Regions from separate parts of the Alsobacter sp. P4_H11 genome, predicted to be linked through region 1. Evidence: predicted binding sites of a transcription regulator. Region 1 holds the regulator's gene; each other region holds the start of a gene.
What was found. Region 1 encodes PhoB, which activates phosphate uptake and scavenging genes when phosphate is short. Its sites were predicted from a motif close to TGTCATNNANCTGTCAT; they were not measured.
Positions count from the first base shown of each region.

Region 2: olsB (l-ornithine N(alpha)-acyltransferase) is a predicted target of PhoB. The motif match lies at 1,894-1,910, and genes of this name have one in related genera.
Region 3: AC1DSZ_RS11505 (acid phosphatase) is a predicted target of PhoB. The motif match lies at 2,109-2,125, and genes of this name have one in related genera.

Region 1 covers NZ_JBFUKI010000003.1:340,208-344,850, reverse strand. The annotation lists gene AC1DSZ_RS07350 (lysylphosphatidylglycerol synthase domain-containing protein) at 1-853, shown strand, start outside; gene AC1DSZ_RS07345 (ATP-binding protein) at 864-1,934, shown strand; gene phoB (phosphate regulon transcriptional regulator PhoB) at 2,025-2,729, shown strand; gene argE (acetylornithine deacetylase) at 2,733-3,884, opposite strand; gene apaG (Co2+/Mg2+ efflux protein ApaG) at 3,908-4,300, opposite strand; gene AC1DSZ_RS07325 (CDP-alcohol phosphatidyltransferase family protein) at 4,412-4,643, shown strand, end outside.
Region 2 covers NZ_JBFUKI010000002.1:166,770-171,412, reverse strand. The annotation lists gene AC1DSZ_RS04220 (ATP-binding protein) at 1-1,852, shown strand, start outside; gene olsB (l-ornithine N(alpha)-acyltransferase) at 2,012-2,971, shown strand; gene AC1DSZ_RS04210 (SDR family oxidoreductase) at 3,203-4,099, opposite strand; gene queG (tRNA epoxyqueuosine(34) reductase QueG) at 4,096-4,643, opposite strand, start outside.
Region 3 covers NZ_JBFUKI010000006.1:2,291-6,933, forward strand. The annotation lists gene AC1DSZ_RS11490 (hypothetical protein) at 1-413, shown strand, start outside; gene mscL (large conductance mechanosensitive channel protein MscL) at 425-910, shown strand; gene AC1DSZ_RS11500 (hypothetical protein) at 897-1,118, shown strand; gene AC1DSZ_RS11505 (acid phosphatase) at 1,378-2,067, opposite strand; gene AC1DSZ_RS11510 (Ku protein) at 2,431-2,658, shown strand; gene AC1DSZ_RS11515 (acyltransferase family protein) at 2,827-3,753, shown strand; gene AC1DSZ_RS11520 (hypothetical protein) at 4,314-4,643, shown strand, end outside.

The DNA.
Region 1 (4,643 bases):
GCTCGAGAACCTCGCTATCGCGCTCGCCTTCGTCACGCTGAGCTACACGCTGCTTACCGCCTATGACGCGCTGGCGCTGCGCCAGCTCAAGCTGCGTATCCCGTTCCGCACCACCGCGCTGGGCTCCTTCACCAGCTATGCCATCTCGTTCACGCTCGGCTTCCCGCTCGTGACCGCCGCCACGGTGCGCTACTGGATCTACGCGCCGCTCGGCGTGTCGCCCGGCAAGGTCGCGAGCCTGACCACCATCGCGGGCCTCACCTTCCTGCTCGGCATGGGTACGGTCGTAGGCTTCGGACTGATCTGGCAGGCGCCGGCCATTTCGGATATCAACCATCTGGCCGTGAACGCGAACCGCCTCATCGGCGCGGCCGTGCTGGCCGTGATCGCCGGCTACCTGTTCTGGGTCGGGGCCAAGCGGCGGGCCGTGCGGGTGCAGCGCTGGCGGCTGGAGCTGCCGAGCTTCCGCGTCTCGCTCGCCCAGATCGTGCTCGGCGCGGCGGAAGTCTGCTGCGCCAGCGCGGTGCTCTACGTGCTGCTGCCGCCCGGCTACGGTGTCGAGTTCCAGACGCTGGCTGCCATTTACGCCTTTGCGTGCATCCTCGGCATCGTCAGTCACGCTCCGGGCGGGCTTGGGGTGTTCGAGAGCACCATGCTGCTGGCCTTCTGGCGCCTGCCCTATGGCGGCATGATCGGCGCGCTGCTGCTGTTTCGGATCTGCTATTACCTCATACCCTTCGTTCTCGCACTGGCGCTGCTCGGCGCCATGGAGATCGTCCGCCGGGTGAAAGCCTTCCGGGCCGACGAGAGCGAGGATGAGGACGACGACGAGGTCGAGGTCGGATCGGGCTGAGGGGCGAGGGATGGACGACGTCGCGCAGGACCCACCGTCGCCGCCCGCGCGCGACGCGTTCGTGGCGTCCGTGCTGGAGGCGATCCCCGACCCCGTGATCTTGGTCGACCCCGTGCTCACGGTGGTGCTTTGCAACGCCGCCGCCCGGCGGACATGGCGCTTCGTCGCCCCCGGCAAGCCGCTGTCCTTCGCGCTGCGCGCCCCGGCCCTCATCAGCGCCGCCGAAGCCGCTGTGCGGGGCGAGGGGCCGATTTCCGACGAGTACGACGAACGCGTCCCCGTTCAACGCGTGTTCTCCTTCCAGGCCTCGGCCCTGCCGGGAGACGCCAGGGAGCCCGGCGAACCCGCCGCCCTGATCGCGTTTCGCGACCTGACGGAGGCGCGCCGGCTCGAAAAGATGCGCGTCGATTTCGTCGCCAACGCCAGCCACGAGCTGCGCACCCCTCTCGCCTCCCTGCTCGGCTTCGTCGAAACGCTGGAGGGCCCGGCCAAGAACGACGCCACGGCGCGCGAGCGCTTTCTCGCCATCATGCGCGCCCAGGCGCAGCGCATGTCGCGCCTGATCGACGACCTCCTGTCGTTGTCGCGCATCGAGATGAGCGAGCACCGCCACCCCGACGCGCCCGTGGACCTCGCCGCCGTGGCCCGCCAGGTGGTCGACACGCTGCGGCCGCTGGCCGAGGACAAGGGCGTCGAGATCCGCGTTCACGCGCCCGGCCCGGTGATCGTGCCGGGGGACCGGGACGAGCTGCTGCGCGTCGCCGACAACCTCGTCGAAAACGCCATCAAGTATGGCCAGGCCGGCAAGCTGGTCGAGATCACGATCGACAGCGTGCAGGATGGCGGCCGGCCGCACGGGCGCTTGTCGGTGCGCGACCATGGCCCCGGCATCGCGCCAGCCGACCTGCCGCGCCTCACCGAGCGCTTCTACCGCGCCGAAACGGGCGACAAGAGCGGCACCGGCCTCGGCCTCGCGCTGGTGAAGCACATTGCGACCCGCCACCGCGGCCGCCTCGCGGTGGAAAGCCGCCGCGGCGAGGGCTCCACCTTCCGCGTCACGATCCCGCAGTCGAATCCCTAGACGGCTCCGCCCGCAAGGGTTGCGGAGTGTAATATGAATGTCATGGACCGGTCATACACAGCAGGCTGTGAAGCATCCGGAGACCGCGTGATGGCGTCCGCCCCATTCATCCTGATCGTCGAGGACGAGGAGGCGCTGACGCTGTTGTTGCGCTACAATCTCGAGGCCGAGGGTTATCAGGTCGACGCCGTGGCGCGCGGCGACGAGGCCGACATCCGCATCCGCGAGCGAACCCCCGACCTGATCCTCCTTGACTGGATGCTGCCGGGCCTTTCCGGCATCGAGCTGTGCCGGCGGCTGCGCCAGCGCCCTGAGACGCAGCGCCTGCCCATCATCATGCTCACCGCGCGCGGCGAGGAGAGCGAGCGCGTTCGCGGCCTCGCGACCGGGGCGGACGATTACGTCGTAAAGCCGTTCTCGGTGCCCGAGCTGGTCGCCCGCGTCCGCGCCCTGCTGCGCCGGGCCTCCCCCGAGCGGGTCGCCAGCATGCTGGAATCCGGCGACATCGCGCTCGACCGCGAAACCCGCCGGGTGCGCCGCAGCGGCCGCGAGCTGCGCCTTGGGCCCACCGAGTTCCGGATGCTGGAATTCCTGATGGAGAAGCCCGGCCGCGTCTTCACGCGCTCGCAGCTGCTCGACGGCGTCTGGGGCCTCGACAGCGAGATCGACGAGCGCACCGTCGACGTCCACGTCGGGCGCCTGCGCAAGGCCATCAACCGCCCGCGCGAGAAGGACCCGATCCGCACCGTGCGCGGCTCGGGCTACTCCTTCGACGAGACCTTCGCGCGCCGCTAGGCTCTACTGCGCCGCGCAGCTCGCGATCAGCCGCCGGATGAAGCCGACGCCGCGCTCGATTTCGTCTAGCGTGATGTACTCGTCCGGCTGGTGCGCCTGGTTGATGGAGCCCGGCCCGCACACCACGGTGGGCAGCCCGTTGCGCTGGAAGTGCCCGGCCTCGGTGCCGTACGGCACCGTCATGGTCTGGTTGCGGCCCGCGAGCCGCAGCGCCAGCGTCTCGGCCGCGGAGCCCGGATCGGGTGCGAGCCCCGGAACCGCGACCTCCAGCAGCGTTTCCACCGAGCCCGGCCAACCCCACCGCGTCAGGCGCGGAACCACCACGCGCTGCGCGTAGTCGTCCAGCATGCGGGCGACCTCTTCCTCGTCGGTCCCCGGCACGCCGCGCACCTCCCACTGGAAGTGGCAGATCTTCGGCAGGATGTTGCGGGCCGTTCCGCCGTTCACGGTGCCGACATGCACCGACGAATAGGGCGGGTCGAAGCGCCCGGTCGGGTCGCCCTTCTCGCGGTACACGTCCGAGATCCGGTCCAGCTCCTGCAGCAGCCAGCCGGCCGCGAAGATCGCGTTGGAGCCAAGCTCGGGCTTGGCCGAATGCGCCTCGTAGCCGTGCACATAGGTGTTGAACGTCACCACGCTCTTGTGCGCGTCGGCCACCTGCAGCTCGGTCGGCTCGCCCACGATCACGGCCTGGGGCCGCGGCAGGTCCACGCCCATGCGCCGGATGGTGTCCACCACGCCAAGGCAGGTGAGCTCCTCGTCGTAGCTGAGCATGATGTGGATGGGCGTCTTCAGCGCCGCCGCCTGCATCTCGGGCACGAGCGACAACGCGATGGCCGCGAAGGCCTTCATGTCCACCGCGCCGCGCCCGTAGGCCTTGCCGTCCGCGACCCGCAACGTGAAGGGATCGCTGGTCCAGGTCTGGCCGGCGACCGGCACCACGTCGGTGTGGCCCGACAGCACGATCCCGCCGCGGTCCGTAGCGCCGATCGTGGCGAACAGGGCGGTCTTGTCGCCGGTCTCGTTGGGAACGCGCACCGACGCCACGCCGAGGTCGGCGAGGTAGCGCTCCACGAAGGCGATCAGCTCCAGGTTGGAGCGTGAGCTTTCGGTGTCGAACGAAACGAGGCGCTCCAGCAGGGCGAGCGGCGTCATCGCGGATTTTCTTGCGGCGGCCATCAGTGCATCACCCGGCGGCGATTGGGACTATCGAGCGAGAACGCCGGAATGCTCACGTCGAAGCTCGCTCCATCCTCCGTCTTCATGCCGTAGGATCCCGACATGATGCCCTCGGGCGTCTCCAGCGGGCAGCCACTCGTGTATTTGAATGTCTCGCCGGGCGCGAGCGTCGGCTGCTTGCCGATCACGCCCTCGCCGCGCACTTCCTTCACCGCCCCGGTGGCGTCGCGGATGTGCCAGCAGCGCGTCAGCAGGGTCACGGTCTCGGTTCCGAGATTTTCGACCTCGACCGTGTAAGACCAGAAGAACTGCTTCTTTTCAGGCGTCGACTGGTCCGCCATGTAGGCGGGCGTGACGGTGACCTGGATCTGGCGGGTAACGGCGCGATACATCGTCGCGTGAACTCCGGCGCGGGGGGGAGAAGCGCTCGCGTCCTAAAGCATTTCGACGCGAAGTGGAATCGGCTTCGCTCCGCCGGCGGGCCTCGGGAGCGTGGAGCAGCTATGTTGGACGGAATGGCGCGACGGCTGATCGACCCGCCCCTGGCGCTTATGGCGGGCCACTGCATTCGCCTCGGCCTCGGCGCGGACGCGATTACCGGGCTGGCGCTCTGCTTCGGGGTCGCGAGCGCTGCCGCGATCGCGGCGGGTGATTTCGGGCTCGGGCTGGTCCTTATGGCGTTGGGCCGGCTCGGCGACGGCCTCGACGGCGCGGTGGCGCGTCAGACCCGGCGCA
Region 2 (4,643 bases), on a different contig from region 1:
CGAGGCCTTCGTGACCCTCGCGGGGGCGCCGCGCGAGCAATTGCTCGGGGCCGAGTTCCAGATCCCTGCCCTCGAGACCAGCGACGAACGGCAGGGCGATGACGGATCGCGCAGCTACGACCAGGCGATCGCGACCGAGAAGGGGCAGCGCTGGATCTCCTGGCTCGAAAGCCCGGTGCGCAGCGCGCGCGGCGAGACCGAGATCCAGGCCGTGGGCCGCGACATCACGGATCGCCGCGAGGCCGAGGCGGCGCTCGCGGCCGAGCGCGCCAAGGCGCAGGCCGCCAACGAGGCCAAGAGCCGCTTCCTCGCCACCGTCAGCCACGAGATCCGCACGCCGCTCAACGGCGTGCTCGGCATGGCCGACTTGCTGATGGGCACCAAGATCGACCCCGAGCAGCACACCTATGTGCGCGCCGTGAAGACCTCCGGCGAGGCGCTGCTGTCGATCATCGATGAGATCCTCGATTTCTCGAAGATCGAGGCCGGCAAGCTGGAGCTCTCCGCCGAGCCGTTCGACCTCGCCGCCCTGGTGGAGGGCGCGGTGGAGCTGCTCGCGCCGCGCGCACAGGGCAAGGGCATCGAGATCGCCGGCTTCGTGGCCGCGAACGCTCGCCGGATGGTGGTGGGCGACGCCGCGCGCCTGCGCCAGGTGCTCACCAATCTGGCCGGCAACGCCGTGAAGTTCACCGACGAGGGCGGCGTCGGCGTGCTGGTGGAGCGGGACGCCTCCGGCCGCATCGCGTTCAGCGTGTCGGACACGGGCGTCGGCATCCCGGCGGACCGGCTGGCGCGCATTTTCGAGGAGTTCGAGCAGGTCGACGGTTCGGCATCCAGCCGCCACGGCGGCACCGGGCTCGGCCTGACGATCTCGCGCCGCCTGGTGGCCGGCATGGGCGGCGAGCTGACGGTGACGAGCGAGCCCGGCCGCGGCTCGGTGTTCTCGTTCTCGCTCGCATTCGAGGCGGCCGACGCCGGGCCGGACGCCGGAAGCGCGCCTCCCGCGCCGTCCTTTGCGGGCATGACCGCCCTGGTTGTGTCGCGATCGCCCTTCGAGGGCCCGTTCATGCTGCGCCGCCTGCAGGAGCTCGGCGTCCGCGCCCATGGCGTGACCACCACGCAGAGCGCCGTGGTGCGCCTCAACGAGGGCGGCTTCACGCCGGACCTCCTGGTGATCGACGGCGCGGTGGGCGAGGACGACGCCCGCATGGTGGCGGCGCTGGCCAAGCGCTGCGGCGTGGTGCGCCGCCTCGTGCTGCTGTCGCCTTTCGAGCGCCGCTCCTTCGGCCCGCCCTCCGCGGCCGGCTATGACGGCTATCTGGTGAAGCCCGTGCGGGCCCGCGCGCTGGCGTCGCGGCTGGAGCCGGAGGGCGAGGCCGCGCCGGCTCCCGTGGTCGTCGACATCGGCGGCGCGCAGGCTGACGCTCCAAAGCCCGCCGGCCCGGCCGCACAGGGCATGCGCGTGCTGCTGGCCGAGGACAACGACATCAACGCGCTGCTGGCCACCAAGCTGATGCAACGCATGGGCGCTAGCGTGGACTGGGCTAAAAACGGCCGCGAGGCCGTCGCCCGCTACGAGGCGTCGCTGCAGGCCGGCGAGCGCTACGACCTCGTGCTCATGGACGTCCGCATGCCGGAGCTCGACGGGCACGAAGCCGCCCGCCAGATCCGCGAGTTGGAAGGCCGCCACGGATCGGCGCGCGTGCGCATCGTCGCGCTGACCGCCAATGCGTTCGAGGAGGATCGCGGCCTCGCGTTGGCCTCCGGCATGGACGCCACGGTGGCGAAGCCGCTGGATCCGGCCGCGTTGACGCGCGCGATCGGCCTGGAAAAGCTCGCCCGGACGGGATGATCGAGCCGGCTTGAGCGCGGCGTTCACGCAACCGTCGGATTTGTCACAAACGCGTCAGCCGACTATGATGAAGAGGGTGCGTCAGGGCGACGCGTCACCCTTGCGAGCCGGCGCTGGCGTCGCCTCCGGCGTTGGGGGTCTTCGCCAATGTGGCAACCGATGCAAGCCGCCGAACCAGCCTCGCACACCGCCGCCTCGCTCACGTCCCGGGTCATCGTGAACTTTCACCGCCAATCCGCCGGCTTCCTGACCCGCGCCAAGCTCCGCCCCGATCCCGCGCCCGAAGGGCTCGCCGGAACGCTCGGCCGCATCGGCTCGCTTGAGGTGCGCCTCGCCCAGACCAAAAAGGACGTGAAGCGCGCCCAGAAGCTGCGCTACCGCGTCTTCTACGAGGAGATGGCGGCCGTCCCCGACATGCTGTCGCGGCTGAAGCGGCGGGACATAGACGCCTACGACCTCATCTGCGACCACCTGCTGGTGATCGACCACGAAGCCCCGGCCGAGTTCTTCGGCAAGCCGCACAAGCGCAAGCGCAAGCCCAAGGTGGTCGGCACCTACCGGCTGTTGCGCCAGGAAGTCGCCGAACGGCATGGCGGCTTCTATTCGGCGGGCGAGTTCGACATCGGCCCCATCCTGCGCAGCCATCCGGGCCAGCGTTTCCTGGAGCTCGGCCGCTCCTGCGTGCTCGCGCCCTATCGCGACAAGCGCACCGTGGAGCTGCTCTGGCACGGCGTGTGGACCTATGTGCGCCGCCACCGCATGGACGTGATGTTCGGCTGCGCCAGCCTGGAGGGGACCGATCCGGCCCGCCTAGCCCTGCCGCTCAGCTTCCTGCATCACCACGCCATGGCCCCGGCCGAATGGCGCGCCCGGGCGCTGCCAGGCCGCCACGTGCCCATGGACGTGATCGACAAGGCGGCGATCAACCCCAAGGCGGCGCTCCACAGCCTCCCGCCGCTGATCAAGGGCTACCTGCGCGTCGGCGCCACATTCGGTGACGGCGCGGTGGTGGACAGCCAGTTTGGCACCACGGACGTGCTGGTGGTGCTGCCCGTGACGGCCATCAGCCCCCGCTACATCGGCCACTTCGGCGCCGACGCGGAGCGCCACGCGGCCTGAAACGCTGCATGCACCGACATTTGTAGCCGTCAGCCTCCCCATACGACCCTCATCCTGAGGAGCATCGCCCCTCGGCGATGCGTCTCGAAGGACGAGGGACTCCAGATCGCACGATGATTGCGCCTCCTATTGCCCCTCGCTCTTCGAGCCGCAGGCCTAAGCGGGCCTGCTCCTCAGGATGAGGGGTGTCGGGGAGGCTGGCTGATTGCTGCTGGTAGCCGGGCCTGGGCCCTACTCCGACCCGCCAGCCCCGCCCCCATCCCGGCCTTCGCCCGCCTCGGCCAGCGCCTGCAGGGCTTCGCGATAGGTCGGGTACCGGAACGCATAGCCGAGCTCGTCGCGCACCCGGCGGTTGGAGACGCGCTTGTTTTCCCCGTAGAAGCTGCGCGCCATGGGGGAAAGCTCGGCGGTTTCGAAGGCGAACTCGGGCGGCGGTTCGACGCCCATGAGCCCGGCCGCGTAGGTCACGACGTCCTGCGGCGGCGCGGGCTCGTCGTCCGTGACGTTGTAGATCCCGCCGTCGGGCTTGCGCAGCGAGGCGGCCAGCACGCCCGCGATGTCGTCGACATGGATGCGGTTGAACACCTGCCCGGGCTTCACCAGGCGGCGCGCCGTGCCGTTCTGCAGGTTCACGAGCGCGTTCTGGCCGGGACCGTAGATCCCCGACAGGCGGAAGATGTGAACGGGCTTGCGGGTCTGCCGGCCCAGCGCCAGCCAGCCCTCCTCGGCGTGAACCCGGCGGGCGGAGCGTTCGCTGATCGGCCGCGGCGGCGTGGCTTCGCTCACCCAGGCGCCGCCATGGTCGCCATAGACCCCGACGGTGGAAAGGTAGCCGATCCAGCGCAGGTTCGAGGCCGCGCCGATGCGGTCCGCGAAGACGCGCAGCACCGGGTCGCCCTCGTTGTCGGGCGGAATGGACACCAGCAGCGCGTCCGCGGCGTCGAGCGCGGCCGGAAGCGCCGCATCCCAGCCAGTGGCGTTGAACACCAGCCCGCGCACGCCCTCCTGCGCCAGCGCGGCGGCCTTTTCGGGCGAGCGAACCGTGGCGGCGACGTCCGAGAATGCGTCTCGCTGCGCGCTCACGAAAGCGCGGCTGGTGTAGCCGTAGCCGAAGACGAGGAGATTCACGGGGGGCTGCTCCATTCGGCCAGAACGTCGGCATCGGTTTCGTGCGGCGCGAAAGCCGCCCGCGCTCGCGCCAACCTCTCCGGCGCGAGCCGTCCCAACGCCCATATAGCGGCTCCGCGCACCAGCGGCGAGGCGTCCGCGAGCAGCGCTTCGGCGTCGGGCGCCAGCGCAGGATCGCCCGAATTGCCGATCGCGACCAGCACATTGCGCACGAAACGCTCCCGGCCGGTGCGTTTGACAGGCGTTCCGGCGAATTTCACCCGGAACGCCGCGTCGTCCAGTCGCGCCAGTTCGGCGAGCGGCAGCGCGTCCAGATCGGCCCGCGCCTGCAGCTTGGCGTCGCGCCCCGCCGCCGCGAACTTGTTCCAGGGGCACACCGCCAGGCAGTCGTCGCAGCCGAACACGCGGTTGCCGATCCCGGCGCGCAGGTCGCGGGGGATCGGCCCCCGGTGCTCGATCGTCAGGTAGGAGATGCAGCGCCGCGCATCCAGCCGATAGGGGGCCGGAAACGCGTCCGTCGGGCAGATGTCGAGGCAGCGCGTGC
Region 3 (4,643 bases), on a different contig from region 1:
TGCTCGACGCCAAGACGCCCAGGGCAGCAGCCCCCGAGCGCAAGGTCGCCAGCCTCGACGCCATCCCATCGGGCGGGGCTACCCTATCGCCGGTCCGCTCGGTTCCGCGTGACGTGCTGGTCCAGCCGACGTCGGGCCGTAGCCCCGACCAGGTTGCCCCCGCAACGCTTCTTCCACCCCAGGTCACTGCGTCACCGGTGCAGACCACATCGTCAGCCCCGACGCCGATCTCCGTGGTTCCGGTAATCTCGCCCGACAAAACCGCGCCTGCTCGCAAGCTGGGCGCCGTGGCGGGGGCTGCTGGGTGCACCGGCTACAAGTCATACAGCGCCGCCACCCAGACCTACCGCTCGTTTGACGGCGTCATAAAGCCGTGCCGTGAAGCGCCGTCGCGCTCGGTTGCGCTGAACTAAGGAGCAGTTCGATGCTCGACGATTTCAAGAAGTTTGCGCTTCGCGGCAACGTCGTGGATCTGGCGGTTGCGGTCGTTATCGGCGCCGCCTTCGGCGCGATCGTCACCTCGCTGGTCGCCGACATCATCATGCCGATCATAGGGGCGATCACTGGCGGGCTCGACTTCTCCAGCTACTACCTGCCCCTTTCCGCGAAGGTGCAGCCCGGGCTGGCGTATGCCGAAGCCAAGAAGCAGGGCGCGGTGCTGGGATACGGGCAGTTCCTGACCGTAGCGGTTAACTTCGCCATTGTGGCCGCCGTGCTGTTCAGCATCGTCCGAGCCATGAACAAGCTGAAGCGTCAGGAAGACGCCAAGGTCGACGTGCCGAAGTCGCCAGAGATCCCCGCCGACCTCAAGCTCTTGGCTGAGATCCGTGATCAGATGACCGCCCTGACTCAGGCGCTGACCTCTGGCCAGCACGGGCGTTGGGCCGGTGGGCCTCATGGACAATCTTGAAGATCAAGATCGCGTAACGATTATCGCGACCGGATTCGTTCATGAGTACGGCTACCTCAGCCCGGAAGATATGACCGAGGTAACAGCCCTCGTCCTGATCAGCCGCCCTGATCTAGACCGTAGCGTCTTCATGGACGCTGCAGTTGGATCTTACTTCCTGCGCCGGGGCTCGCACGATTTACCGGTGCTCCGCAGCTCAGCAGTTTAGGGGTCCTCACCGCGCGAGGAGTGAGATGGGCCCCTTCCACCTTGGCGGAAGGGGCCAAGTCGCAGGCCGCGGTCGATGCTCGTGGTGCGACGGAACCGGTTCGTTCTTGATGCACCTGCGTTGGCGCGTGCGGCCCGCTAAAAGATGAGCCCCATCGGTGGGGCTTAAGTGTAGGTTAGGGGTCCGCCTGCGCAGGCAGCCTATATCGCGCCCTGGACGTGTCGTCTTTGTGACGCAAGCGACAGCCACCGCTCGCTGCTCATCGGCTGAGGCCAAGCGCGCCCCGTATCTCGGCGCGGGCTTCCGGATAGTCGGCCTTGAACTCCGAGCTAGACATGATCGCGGCGCTAAGTGCGGACCCTGCCCGGAAACCGGCTGCAAGGTCCGCTCTGTAGTGCAGGCCGGCTACAACGCGGCTCTCGGCGTACTCTTCTGCCCTACGCCAGATCTCGTCCTGCTTCTCCGGGAGCATCATCGTGAGGATGGCTGCAACAGCTGTTACGCGGGTTGTGTGGCCGGACGGGTACGATCCGCTCTTGCTTGCTTTGGCGAGAGGCTTGATCGCGGGATCAGCCAGATAGGGCCGGATCCGCCCGAAGAATGGCTTGGCCGGATCGATAGACGCATCTTCGCTTTCGCCTATCCGCGCGAACATGTGGGCAACCTTGGGCAGCGCGTCAGCCTTGAATGCCGGACCGAAGGTGCGGGTGTACATGTCGAAGACGGTTTCCTCGCCATCTGCGCTCGCCAGCGCAACGCGCTCGGGAGAAGCCGCTTTCTGAACTGCGAGAACCTCGGCCAGTTGCGCCTTTGCAGCTTCGCTGTCGTTTGCAACAGGACGAGGAAGAAACACCCGAAGATCAATGTCGTTGGCCGTCACATAAGGCGCGTCGCCGGCAACCGCCGGAGTGATGAGCAGCATGAGAGCTAAGGCGGTGCGCGCGAGCATGGGGTGAGGTCTCCTAGTCGAGGGGACCAAATACGGCGTATGTATCAGCTTTGTGACAGCTCAAGACCGAGGGAGGCGGCTGCCTTGGCGCGCTCCCGCTGCTTTCACGCAACGAGATTGCGCTGCTTTTTGCTTCCATCCGATCCCGAGATGTTCGAGGGCGGAGATGTACTCCGCCAATTAGCTCTGAAATGACGCACAAAATTTGGGATGAAAGGCTCTGATCCCCAATGCAATCCCCAAAGACGTCAACGCAACCGTGGGGCGAGCATGCGTCGTTCGCCGATCAGCTTCAACGGAACGAAGCGTCCAGGCCAAGGTTGAGTCCGCCAGTTGCGGCGTATCGAGTTTGGGAGGGCCAGAATGGCTCCTCGGGYGGATCGGAAGGGCTATCTCAAGCTCTCCTCCCTGGCGTCTTGCGCTGTGGCGCTCTATCCGGCCTCTAGCTCCTCCTCCCGCGTCGCGTTCAACACCCTGAACCGGCAGACCGGCAACAAGGTGAAGCGCATCTACGTCGACCCGGATACGGGCGACCAGCTGACTAAGGTAAGGATGAAGGTGATTACAAAGGCTACTTCGGCAGGCCTGTAAGGCGCCCGTCAGCAGACGACCGCGGCGTTCTACCTGCAGCCAGCCGCGATCGCCTAAGGAGTAGTTCAATAGGTAGGGTAAGCAAAGCTATACCCTTTGAACCCGAGTCCTCACTCACCTAACTGCTGTTCGGAGACAAATTGGGGACTAGAAAGCCGTGCCCTTGTGATGCAGCAAAGACGCCACAATCAATCCGAAAGTGGCGAAACCCTGGTGCGCAACCCTTCACTTGAAACACTTAGAGTTGCGTCGGCTGCCGCAATAGTTTGGTACCACGCGGGAGCTCCTAGGTGGGATATTGCATACGGTGGCCTGATCGCATTCGTCATGCTGACGGGAACCTTATCTTGCGGCCCAAATCTGAAGAGGAGCATTGACCCTAACGTTTTGATCCGTCGCTTGATCATGCCTTGGTTGATAGCGGCAGCCGTATACAGTGTTGTTCTTCACCTTCGCGGGAAACAGCCAGATGTAGATGCGGCAAATTTCGTATCTGCCATACTTGTTGGACCATCTAAACATCTATGGTATCCCGTTTTCGCGTTAATGTATGCCATGATTATTGGGTATGCAAAAAAAATTCTAAGTTTAGAAGTTCTCGCTGTATTATCACTCACAATTTGTGTCGTGCTATTTAGCACAATTGATTTGTGGCGCGCACGAAGTATAGTATTAGGTCCTCCTTGGGCGCAGTATGTTCATGTTCTTCCCATGGCAGCTATCGGAAATCTTATTGGGTTGGCTTTCCACGGCTGGTTCGAACGAATTTGCTTGGTGATCGGATTATTTTCACTGATTTGGAGCGATGCATTCGAATTCGAAGGTGTTGGGGTGAGTTACGCGTCTGGCTTGGCTGCACTAGGTCTAGGATTAGTCGGCGGACTATGGTGGAAAAACGACGATATCTCATATGTATCGAGCGCAATGTTCGGTGTATATCTCTATCACCCGTTGGTATTGGGCGTTCTTAGGTCGTCCGCAGGAATGCCAAGTTACGTTAATGCAGTGTTAGCATTCATAGTAACTCTGATCGTTATCCTAATTATACGTTCAGTTTTCCCTCGTTTTTCAGTTTACGCTATCGGCCGAACGTAGGAGGGGCAACTGAACATAACAGACTCCGCACTGGACCCACGAGATCAAGCATGGCGGCTATCGAATTATCTACCGCAAATACGGAGGCGAGGTCCGGATCTGGAGCCGGCAAGCCGTCGCGTGGACAGACGGGCTGCCGGTGATTGCTGCAACTCTGCGGCTGCTGACTGACAGTTCGTGAGTGCTCGATGGCGTGGTCGTCAGACAGCGGGAGAGCGGCACCGAGGACTTGAACGCCCTGCGGTCTCACGAAACCGCCCCTAGAGGGGTTCGTGTTTAAGCGACGCCGATCGACCGCTTCGCGCTTGTAGACGCCCACGACGAGCACGAGTCGGACCTGTATCGCTACGGGTGCGCAATGTTGTACCACTTTATGAATGCAGGGCGGCGTGCCATCGTGTCGGGGTCTTACCCGTCGATATGCACCTGAATTTCGTGGTGATCCGATGTACAGCTGCGAGATCAGAAGCAAGGCAGTAACAAAATCGTTTTACGCTGTGCTAATCACAATCTATTCCTGTCTGACAATATTCTCGTTTGCAACCTTCTATCCGGGGCTGATGACATATGATTCGATCCGGCAATACGAACAGGCTCTTTCCGGGCAGTTCACGGATCGCCATCCGCCGCTCATGTCACTGCTGTGGCAGGCGCTAAATCTCATCGCTGCGGGTCCCCAAAGTCTTTTAGCCTTCATCCAGATCGCGTACTGGTTGAGCTTTGGTCTCGCCAGTCTTTACGCTTGGCGCATGGCGGGACGTTGGCGTTCTCTGGGCGTCTTTGCAGGCGGTCTCTGTCCCTTGCTGCTCAATTTTAGCGGTGTCATCTGGAAAGACACGCTTCTGGCCGTGTGCTGGGGAGTCTATGCCGCCTTTTTAATGTTGGTTGCT